2 linked regions of the Flammeovirga yaeyamensis genome follow. The main gene of each other region encodes a partner of the protein of the gene in region 2 in a complex. Links are inferred from orthologs where the notes say so. Each region holds a gene or a part of one and is shown on either strand. Other genes may lie near its edges.

Region 1 (3,541 bases), 490 kb from region 2 along the record:
CATTTAAAAGTACTCCGCAATCAATAGAGATTACGTCACCACTTTTCAACTCATAATCGGAAGGGATACCGTGTACAATAACGTCATTTAATGACATGCACAAAGTGTTTGGGAACCCATTATAATTCAAGAACGAGGGGTGAGCCCCATTGTCCATGATAAAATCATGAGCGATTTTATCAATAGCACTAAGGCTTACCCCTTCATTAATATTCTTGGCGATTTCACCATGCGTTCTGCCGAGTAAATCAGCACTAACACGCATTAGTTCTATCTCTTCTTCTGTTTTGTAGTATACCATTAGACTGTTGCCACGTTTTGGCGTCCTTTGATATTCCCAGACTTCATCATTGAATCATAATTTTGCATAAGCAAGTATGATTCGATTTGCTGAAGAGTATCTAAGATAACACCCACCATGATAATAAGTGATGTACCACCATAGAATCTAGAAAAACCTGCACTAACACCCAACATACTAGCAAAAGCTGGCAAAATTGCCACAACTGCTAAATATACTGCTGAAGGTAATGTGATTCTATCTAGAATCCAGCTAATGAAGTTTGAAGTTTCCTCACCTGGTTTCACATTTGGTACAAATGCATTGTTTCTCTTTAAGTCTTCTGCCATTTGATCAGGGTTGATCGTAATCGCCGTATAGAAATACGTGAACACTAAAATTAAAATTGCAAATGTCAAATTGTAAGCTAATGATGTGAAGTCAGCAAAATTTTGCTGAATCCATCTCGCATTATCACTTTGATCTGCCCAAATGCCTGCAATCATAGAAGGAAGGAACATTAATGATTGTGCGAAAATGATAGGCATCACGTTCGCAGCATTCACTTTTAATGGAATGTAAGAACGTTGGCCAGTAGCCAAAGTACGTTTCTTACCTCCAGCACCTACTACCTGACGTGCATATTGCACAGGTACCTTACGAACAGCTGCGTTCAATAGAACAACACCCATTACAATAAAGAACAAAGTAACAAGTTCAGCAACAAATAAAATGTTTTGATCTAATTGATCTACTTCTTGATACAATGCTACAGGTAAGCCAGAAATGATACCGATCATGATTAACATGGAGATACCATTACCAATTCCTTTTTCAGTGATTTTTTCACCAAGCCACATACAGAAAATTGTACCCGCAGTCATAATTAATATGGATGCTGGGTAGAATAATGACTGTTTGATGACGATTGCCTCTGTAGGGATCGTAGAATATAAATATCCTGATCCTTGGAAGAGTGTAATCACGATCGTCAAAACACGCGTAATTTGGTTAATTCGTTTACGACCAGATTCTCCTTCCTTTTGCATACGCTGGAAGTAAGGCACTGCCATGCTCAACAATTGGATCACAATGGATGCCGAAATGTAAGGCATGATACCCAAGGCAAAAATAGAAGCTCTAGAGAATGACCCGCCTAAAAAGACGTTTAACATTCCTAGAATTCCATCTGTTTGATCTGCAAGTTCTGCAGGGTTAACGCCGGGCAGTACGATATACGATCCCAATCTGAAAATCGCTAGGAGCGCAAGAGTGAATAAAATTCTGTTTCTTAGCTCCTCGATTGAAAAAATGTTCTTCAGTGTCTTGACAAACTTGTTCATAGCTTCTTACAATGTAATCGCTTTTCCGCCTGCTTTTTCGATTGCCTCTTTAGCAGATGCAGAGAAAGCGTTCGCCGAAATCTCTACTGTTGCAGTTAGTTCGCCATTACCAAGAACTTTAACTTTGCCGTTCTTAGAAATAACTCCTAACTCCACGAATGTCTCTAACGCGAAAGTAGTAATACCTTTCTCATCAGCGATCTTTTGGATATTTTCCAAGTTGATCGGAGTATACTCTACTCTGAATGGAGATTTGAAGCCAAATTTAGGCACGCGACGTTGTAGTGGCATTTGACCTCCTTCGAAGCCAAACTTCTGGCTATAACCAGAACGCGACTTAGCACCTTTGTGACCACGTGTTGACGTGCCACCACGGCCTGAGCCTTGTCCACGACCTACGCGCTTATTTTGGCGTACTTTACCACCTTTCGCAGGACTTAGTGTATGCAGTTTCATGACTGTTTCCTAATTAATACCTTTTAAAGTACTAATGCTTTATGCAAAAGTACAAAGAAATTACAACTCTTCAACGCTGATTAGGTGATCAACTGCTTTTACCATGCCTAAAATCTGTGGATTAACATCTTTTTCGACAGTTTTGTTGATTTTTCCTAACCCTAACGCCTTGATTGTGCGTTTTTGTCTTTCAGGACGACCGATCAACGATCTAACCTGAGTAATACGGATCTTTGCCATAACTAGATTAAATATTTGATTAGCCGTTAAAAACTTTGCTTAATTTCACGCCGCGTTGCTCAGCTACCATGCGTGGATCACGCATTTTAAGTAGCGCATCAAAAGTTGCTTTAACCACGTTGTGTGGGTTAGAAGAACCTTGTGATTTCGCTAATACGTCGTGTACACCTGCTGATTCAAGAACTGCACGCATCGCACCACCTGCGATAACACCAGTACCTGCAGATGCAGGTTTGATTAGCACGCGTCCGCCACCGAATTTACCTTTTTGAGGGTGAGGAACAGTACCTTTAAGTACTGGTACCTTCATTAGGTTTTTCTTAGCGTCTTCGATGCCTTTAGTGATTGCGTCAGTTACCTCGTTGGCTTTACCCAAACCATAACCAGCAACGCCGTCACCGTTACCTACAACTACGATCGCAGAAAAGCTGAAGCGTCTACCGCCTTTTACTACCTTAGCTACACGCTTGATAGCAACAACTTTTTCTGTAAGCTCTAGATCAGCTGATTTTACTTTTGTTACGTTTTGTTTCATCTCTGACAACTCTTTAGAATTTCAAACCACCTTCTCTAGCACCTTCTGCTAACGCTTTCACTTTACCGTGGTAAAGGTAACCGTTACGGTCAAAAATAACCGTTGAAATACCAGCAGCAGTAGCTTTCTCAGCAACCTTTTTGCCTACTTCTGCAGCCAATGTAACGTTAGATGCTTTGCTTTCAGCATTGATCTCACGTGAATCAGAGGCAACAAGAGTACGGCCAGTTTGGTCGTCGATCAACTGCGCATAGATTGCAGTATTACTTTTGTATACAGAGAGTCTAGGGCGTTCAGCTGTACCTGAAATCTTCTTACGAATACCCCTTTTGATTCTCAGTCTTCTCAGATCTTTCTTAGTGGCCATACTTGTTATTTTTTACCAGCAGCTTTACCTGCTTTTCTTCTAATCTCTTCACCAACATACTTCACACCTTTACCTTTGTATGGTTCTGGCTTTCTGAATGAACGGATCTTCGCTGCAACTTGTCCAACCAATTGCTTGTCAACGCCTTCAACGTGTACTACAGGTGGTTGTCCTTTTGCAGTTTCAGCGCTCACTTTGATTTCCGCTGGAACTTGGAAAAGAATTCTGTGTGAATAACCAAGATCAAGGTCCAATAATTGACCTTGTACCGATGCTTTAAAACCGACACCTACTAACTCTAGTGATTTTTTGTATCCTTC
Region 2 (4,376 bases):
TCACTTGAACTCGAAGAAGTTCCACAAAATGAAATTGCTGAGATTGTAGGAATATCGAATGGAAATGTTCGTACAAAAATCCACAGAATTAAAGAAAAATTAAATAAAAAAATGTTACGTTATGAGTACTCTTGATTTAAAAAATTTATGGCAACAACAATCTTCTTCACAACCTAGTATTGAAGAAGTTTTGCAAAAGGCGAAATCTTATAAGAAAAAGTCATTACAATCTATTATTGTAAGTTATTTCACTGCTATTGGTATTATTGGATATTTACTTTTTATTGGTTTCTACTATAATCCTGAATTAGTTTTGACCAAAATAGGAATAGGTTTAGCTATAATTGGCACTTTGGTATTCCTCATCTCAAGCAATACCCTACATAAATTGATTAATAGCATTCAATTTGATGAAAATACTATAGATTATATCAAAAAATTAAAAGCAATAAAAGAGCAGCAGAGAAAAATTCAAACCTCAACGATATCTAGTTATTTTATTCTTTTCTCTGCAGGAATGGGAATCTATTTATTCGAACTTTTAGTTGCTCTAAATCCTAACTATTCTATTCCTTTTGTAATTGGAACAGTAATTTGGATCGCTATCAATTGGTTTGTGTTTAGACCAAAAGTCATTAAAAAACAAACAGCTAAAATTGATACTCTAATACAATATTTTGGAGATTTAGAGAAAAGTGCTAATTAAAAAAATAGGATGTCTCAAATATATTTGGGACATCCTATTTTTATATACAAATGAGCTTAGTTTTAAACTCTTCACTCTTCACTCTTCACTCAAAAAACTATCTTCTATCGAATTTACTCAACTCAAATACTTTCTCAAGAATTTGACGATCGTGTATCGTAAACTCCGCCTTACGTCTTGCGAAAACACGTTCAGCTATTTCAATCATTTTATCTAATTCTGCCACATCGTTGGATTCAATCGCTCCCCATGCAAAAGAAGGAATGTGTTTCGGAGGAAAACCACCACCAAAAATATGTGCAGAAACACCTACCACAGTACCTGTGTTAAACATGGTGTTGATCCCTGCCTTACAGTAATCGGCCATCATCATTCCACAGAATTGTTGTCCTGTGCTCACATAATTTCTATCCGCATAGCTCCACACTCTAACTGGTCCATAGTTGTTTTTTAGGTTAGAGTTGTTTGTATCTGCACCTAAATTACACCACTCGCCAACAACAGAATTACCTAAATAACCATCATGGGCTTTATTAGAATAACCAAAAATGACAGAGTTGTTGATCTCTCCTCCTACTTTACAATGAGGACCAAAAGAACAATCTTCTCTAATTTTTGCCCCCATGTTAATACGCGTACCTTCTCCAATAGCACAAGTACCTTGAATAATGACACCTTCCTCGATCACCGCATTTTTACCAATATAAATTGGCCCTTTTTGTGCATTTAGAATCGCAGCTCTAACCTCTACCCCTTCTTCCACAAAAATATTGGCTCTACCATATACTACCGTATGTGGATCTTCGATATGATGCGAGTGTCTACCTCTTGTCACCACCTCAAAGTCCTGCATAATCTGTCCTCTATTTTGAGTAAAGATCTCCCAAGGATGCTTAATTAAAACGACTTCCTCTTGAGGAACTTCAATTCTCTCAAAGTCACCTGCTTCACTATCCAATGTTTCGAATTGATGTGAAGTATGCAATACCAATAAATCTTCTCCACAAACCAAACCTTGCCCTTCTTTCAACTCCTTAATTCGATTAAGCATCGAAGGATTTGGACATAAAGAGCCATTGATATAGTATTGATCGCTACCATGTCTTAAAGGAAACTTTCCTTGAAGATAGTCATCCGTTAAGAAAGATACTTTAGTATCGAAAGCTCTTTCCCACTTTTCAAAGATTTTAAAAATACCCACACGGATATCTGCAATTGGGCGAACAAATGTGAAAGGAAGAAGTTTGACTCTCGTTTTAGGATTGTCGAATAAAATAATATTCATGATCTATGGAGATAATGATAGAACAGCTTAGCGTATCTGCTCTTAAATAACGCACAAAAAATAGTTAGAAACATGATGTTGTTTTTAACTACCACAAAAATGCACTCTTAATTTCGATAAACAAAAAAAGCCATGATTTCATAAAGAAACCATGGCTTTTTGTACAGAAAAATAAAATTATTTTTTACCGTATCTTTTGTTGAACTTGTCAACACGACCAGCTGCTGAGATAGCTGCTTTCTTACCAGTGTAGAACGGGTGAGAAGCTGAAGAAATCTCGACTTTGAATAAAGGATAAGTTTCACCTTCGTGCTCAATAGTCTCAGTTGTAGCAACTGTAGATCCAATAAGGAATTTTTCGTTTGAAGTCAGATCGTGGAATAACACTGTTCTGAACTCCGGATGAATGTCTTGTTTCATCTTATTAATATTTTTAACTTTTTCTGTAATCCCAAATCGAAATGCAAAAGTAGTATATTTAAACTACTGATACAAAATAAATTGCAACTTATTCGATAACAACTATAAATAAATTTAAAAATTGACCTATTTCTTTCAATACCAGGTCGCTACACGAATAACTTTTGCATACGTTTCTACGCTATTGAATTGATTTTCAATATGTACATAGACGATAAATTGTCCATACATTCTTTCTCTAGAATCGACTTCCCCATCCCATTTTATCGCATCTCCCGCAGCCAAGGTATAATTTTGAACAAGTTGTTTTACCAGTTTTCCTGACAAATCGAATACCTCCATTCTGTAGATTCTTAACGCTCTTTCAGAAGAATTCCTTATCTCCAGAAAATCATTCTCTCCATCTTCATTAGGTGTGATGATTGGTGCACTAAACGTTAAACCTCCTAAACTACCCTCTTCATTTTGCGAAAATTGATTTCTAGAATTCTTTTCCCCTGGTGTTGCATAACCCGCACTTTCAGTGGCAGAAGTCCAATTACTTTCCAAATCAGCGTTATCATTATAACTGATACGTTCCAAACTCACATCTTCTGTATCTCTAATATATTGCTGGTGAAACTGATCTCCATAATTCATCTTTTCCCTTACCTCATTTTTATACCACAAACTCAAAATTCCACCCGCATTTGGAAAAGAAGGCAAACTCATTTCAATCACACCTTCTGATGATAAACTCGGATAATAACTCATCAAATACTCTTTATTGCTTGTAAGTACCACCCAAGAATGTGGATGTATCAAATGATACTTCGTTCCTGATATTATCTTTTTACTTTCCGATCCATTAGAAATCACCCAATCATTCAGCAAAACAGGAAGATCAGATGCATTATACAATTCCACAAAATCGGTATTCAAAACAGAAGGATCATAAAGTATTTCTGATAAATGAAGCGAATGAGTCGTTGAGTTTAATGGTATAATTTCGATTTCCTGCCTTTCCGAATTTCCAAAACAATCACTTATCCCCTCAATTATTATTTGATGTTCATTAGTAGATCCATCCCCAACAAAAGAAATGAGTTGATGATCCACCTCCACATCAAATAATGAATAGACAATCGACCCATAATTAATTTTTAAATCTTTCGATTTATTGATGGAAATCTCTTCATCAAAAAAGAGCACTACCGTATCTTCAATGGAAATTGCGTTTTCTATATTCGGTGCATGCTTGTCGTTCCAAACATAATTCACTGAATTGGCTTCCCCTGCCGTTCCTCCTCTTTCGTCATCAGAATACGTCCAATTAAAACGACTGAAACAATCGCTCGATATATCAATACGTTCCATCGACCATCCCCCCTCTTTCTTTTGGGAATCATCCAATTGATCGATATCGTAAAAGACTTCATCGACCAACTCATTTTCGGTATTGATGAGTTGTATATACCCCTCATCATTTCTCAAAATCGGAAAGTTATCAACACCTATCACTTGGATATCTTTATCAAATAGATTTTCAGCATCTTGATCACACAAGACCACGTATCCTCCCGGAATAATCCAATCATTTGGTAAGTCAATTGTATCCCCATTACTTAACATTCTGCACTCAGACAGGTACAAGTAGTCGTTCGATGTGTTGTGTATTTCTATATACTCTGTTTCAGGCATTTTGACTATTGGTGAATGATCAATCATCAACTCACTTACTAACATTTGTTGATATTTAACTTTCTGAGGCAATACAAAGGGTTTTTGATAGTAAAATTGAAAGTTGCTAAAACAATCAACAAAGTTATCAACAGTTAAAAATATCAACATTCCGGTCGGTAAATCATGATCGAAGCTGATGTTCAGGGTATAGTTATCAACAATTTCGAGGTTATTCACAGAGTTATCAACATTCAACAAGGAGTAATTGCTTGTACTATTCACAGAATTTCCCAACACCTTTTT

The links. Proteins that work in one complex are often made in the same cells at the same time.
Region 1: KMW28_RS20265 (region 2) and rpmD share a complex: the UniProt entries of both Escherichia coli proteins name them as parts of the 50S ribosomal subunit. The link is inferred for Flammeovirga yaeyamensis from one-to-one orthologs.

The regions. Positions count from the first base shown.
Region 1 is NZ_CP076132.1:4,609,578-4,613,118, forward strand. The notes cover bases 730-3,541. They hold rpmD (50S ribosomal protein L30), read right to left. Parts: upstream 2,320-3,541; coding sequence 2,140-2,319; downstream 730-2,139. Other genes in these bases: secY (preprotein translocase subunit SecY), read right to left, coding at 730-1,623; rplO (50S ribosomal protein L15), read right to left, coding at 1,630-2,079; rpsE (30S ribosomal protein S5), read right to left, coding at 2,339-2,854; rplR (50S ribosomal protein L18), read right to left, coding at 2,868-3,221; rplF (50S ribosomal protein L6), read right to left, coding at 3,227-3,541. Outside these bases: map (type I methionyl aminopeptidase), read right to left, coding at 1-301; more of secY, read right to left, coding at 301-729.
Region 2 is NZ_CP076132.1:5,098,300-5,102,675, forward strand. What follows is about bases 791-3,706. They hold KMW28_RS20265 (type B 50S ribosomal protein L31), read right to left. Parts: upstream 2,412-3,706; coding sequence 2,169-2,411; downstream 791-2,168. Other genes in these bases: KMW28_RS20260 (GlmU family protein), read right to left, coding at 804-1,991; KMW28_RS20270 (lamin tail domain-containing protein), read right to left, coding at 2,547-3,706. In the rest of the region: KMW28_RS20250 (RNA polymerase sigma factor), read left to right, coding at 1-135; KMW28_RS20255 (hypothetical protein), read left to right, coding at 122-706; more of KMW28_RS20270, read right to left, coding at 3,707-4,376.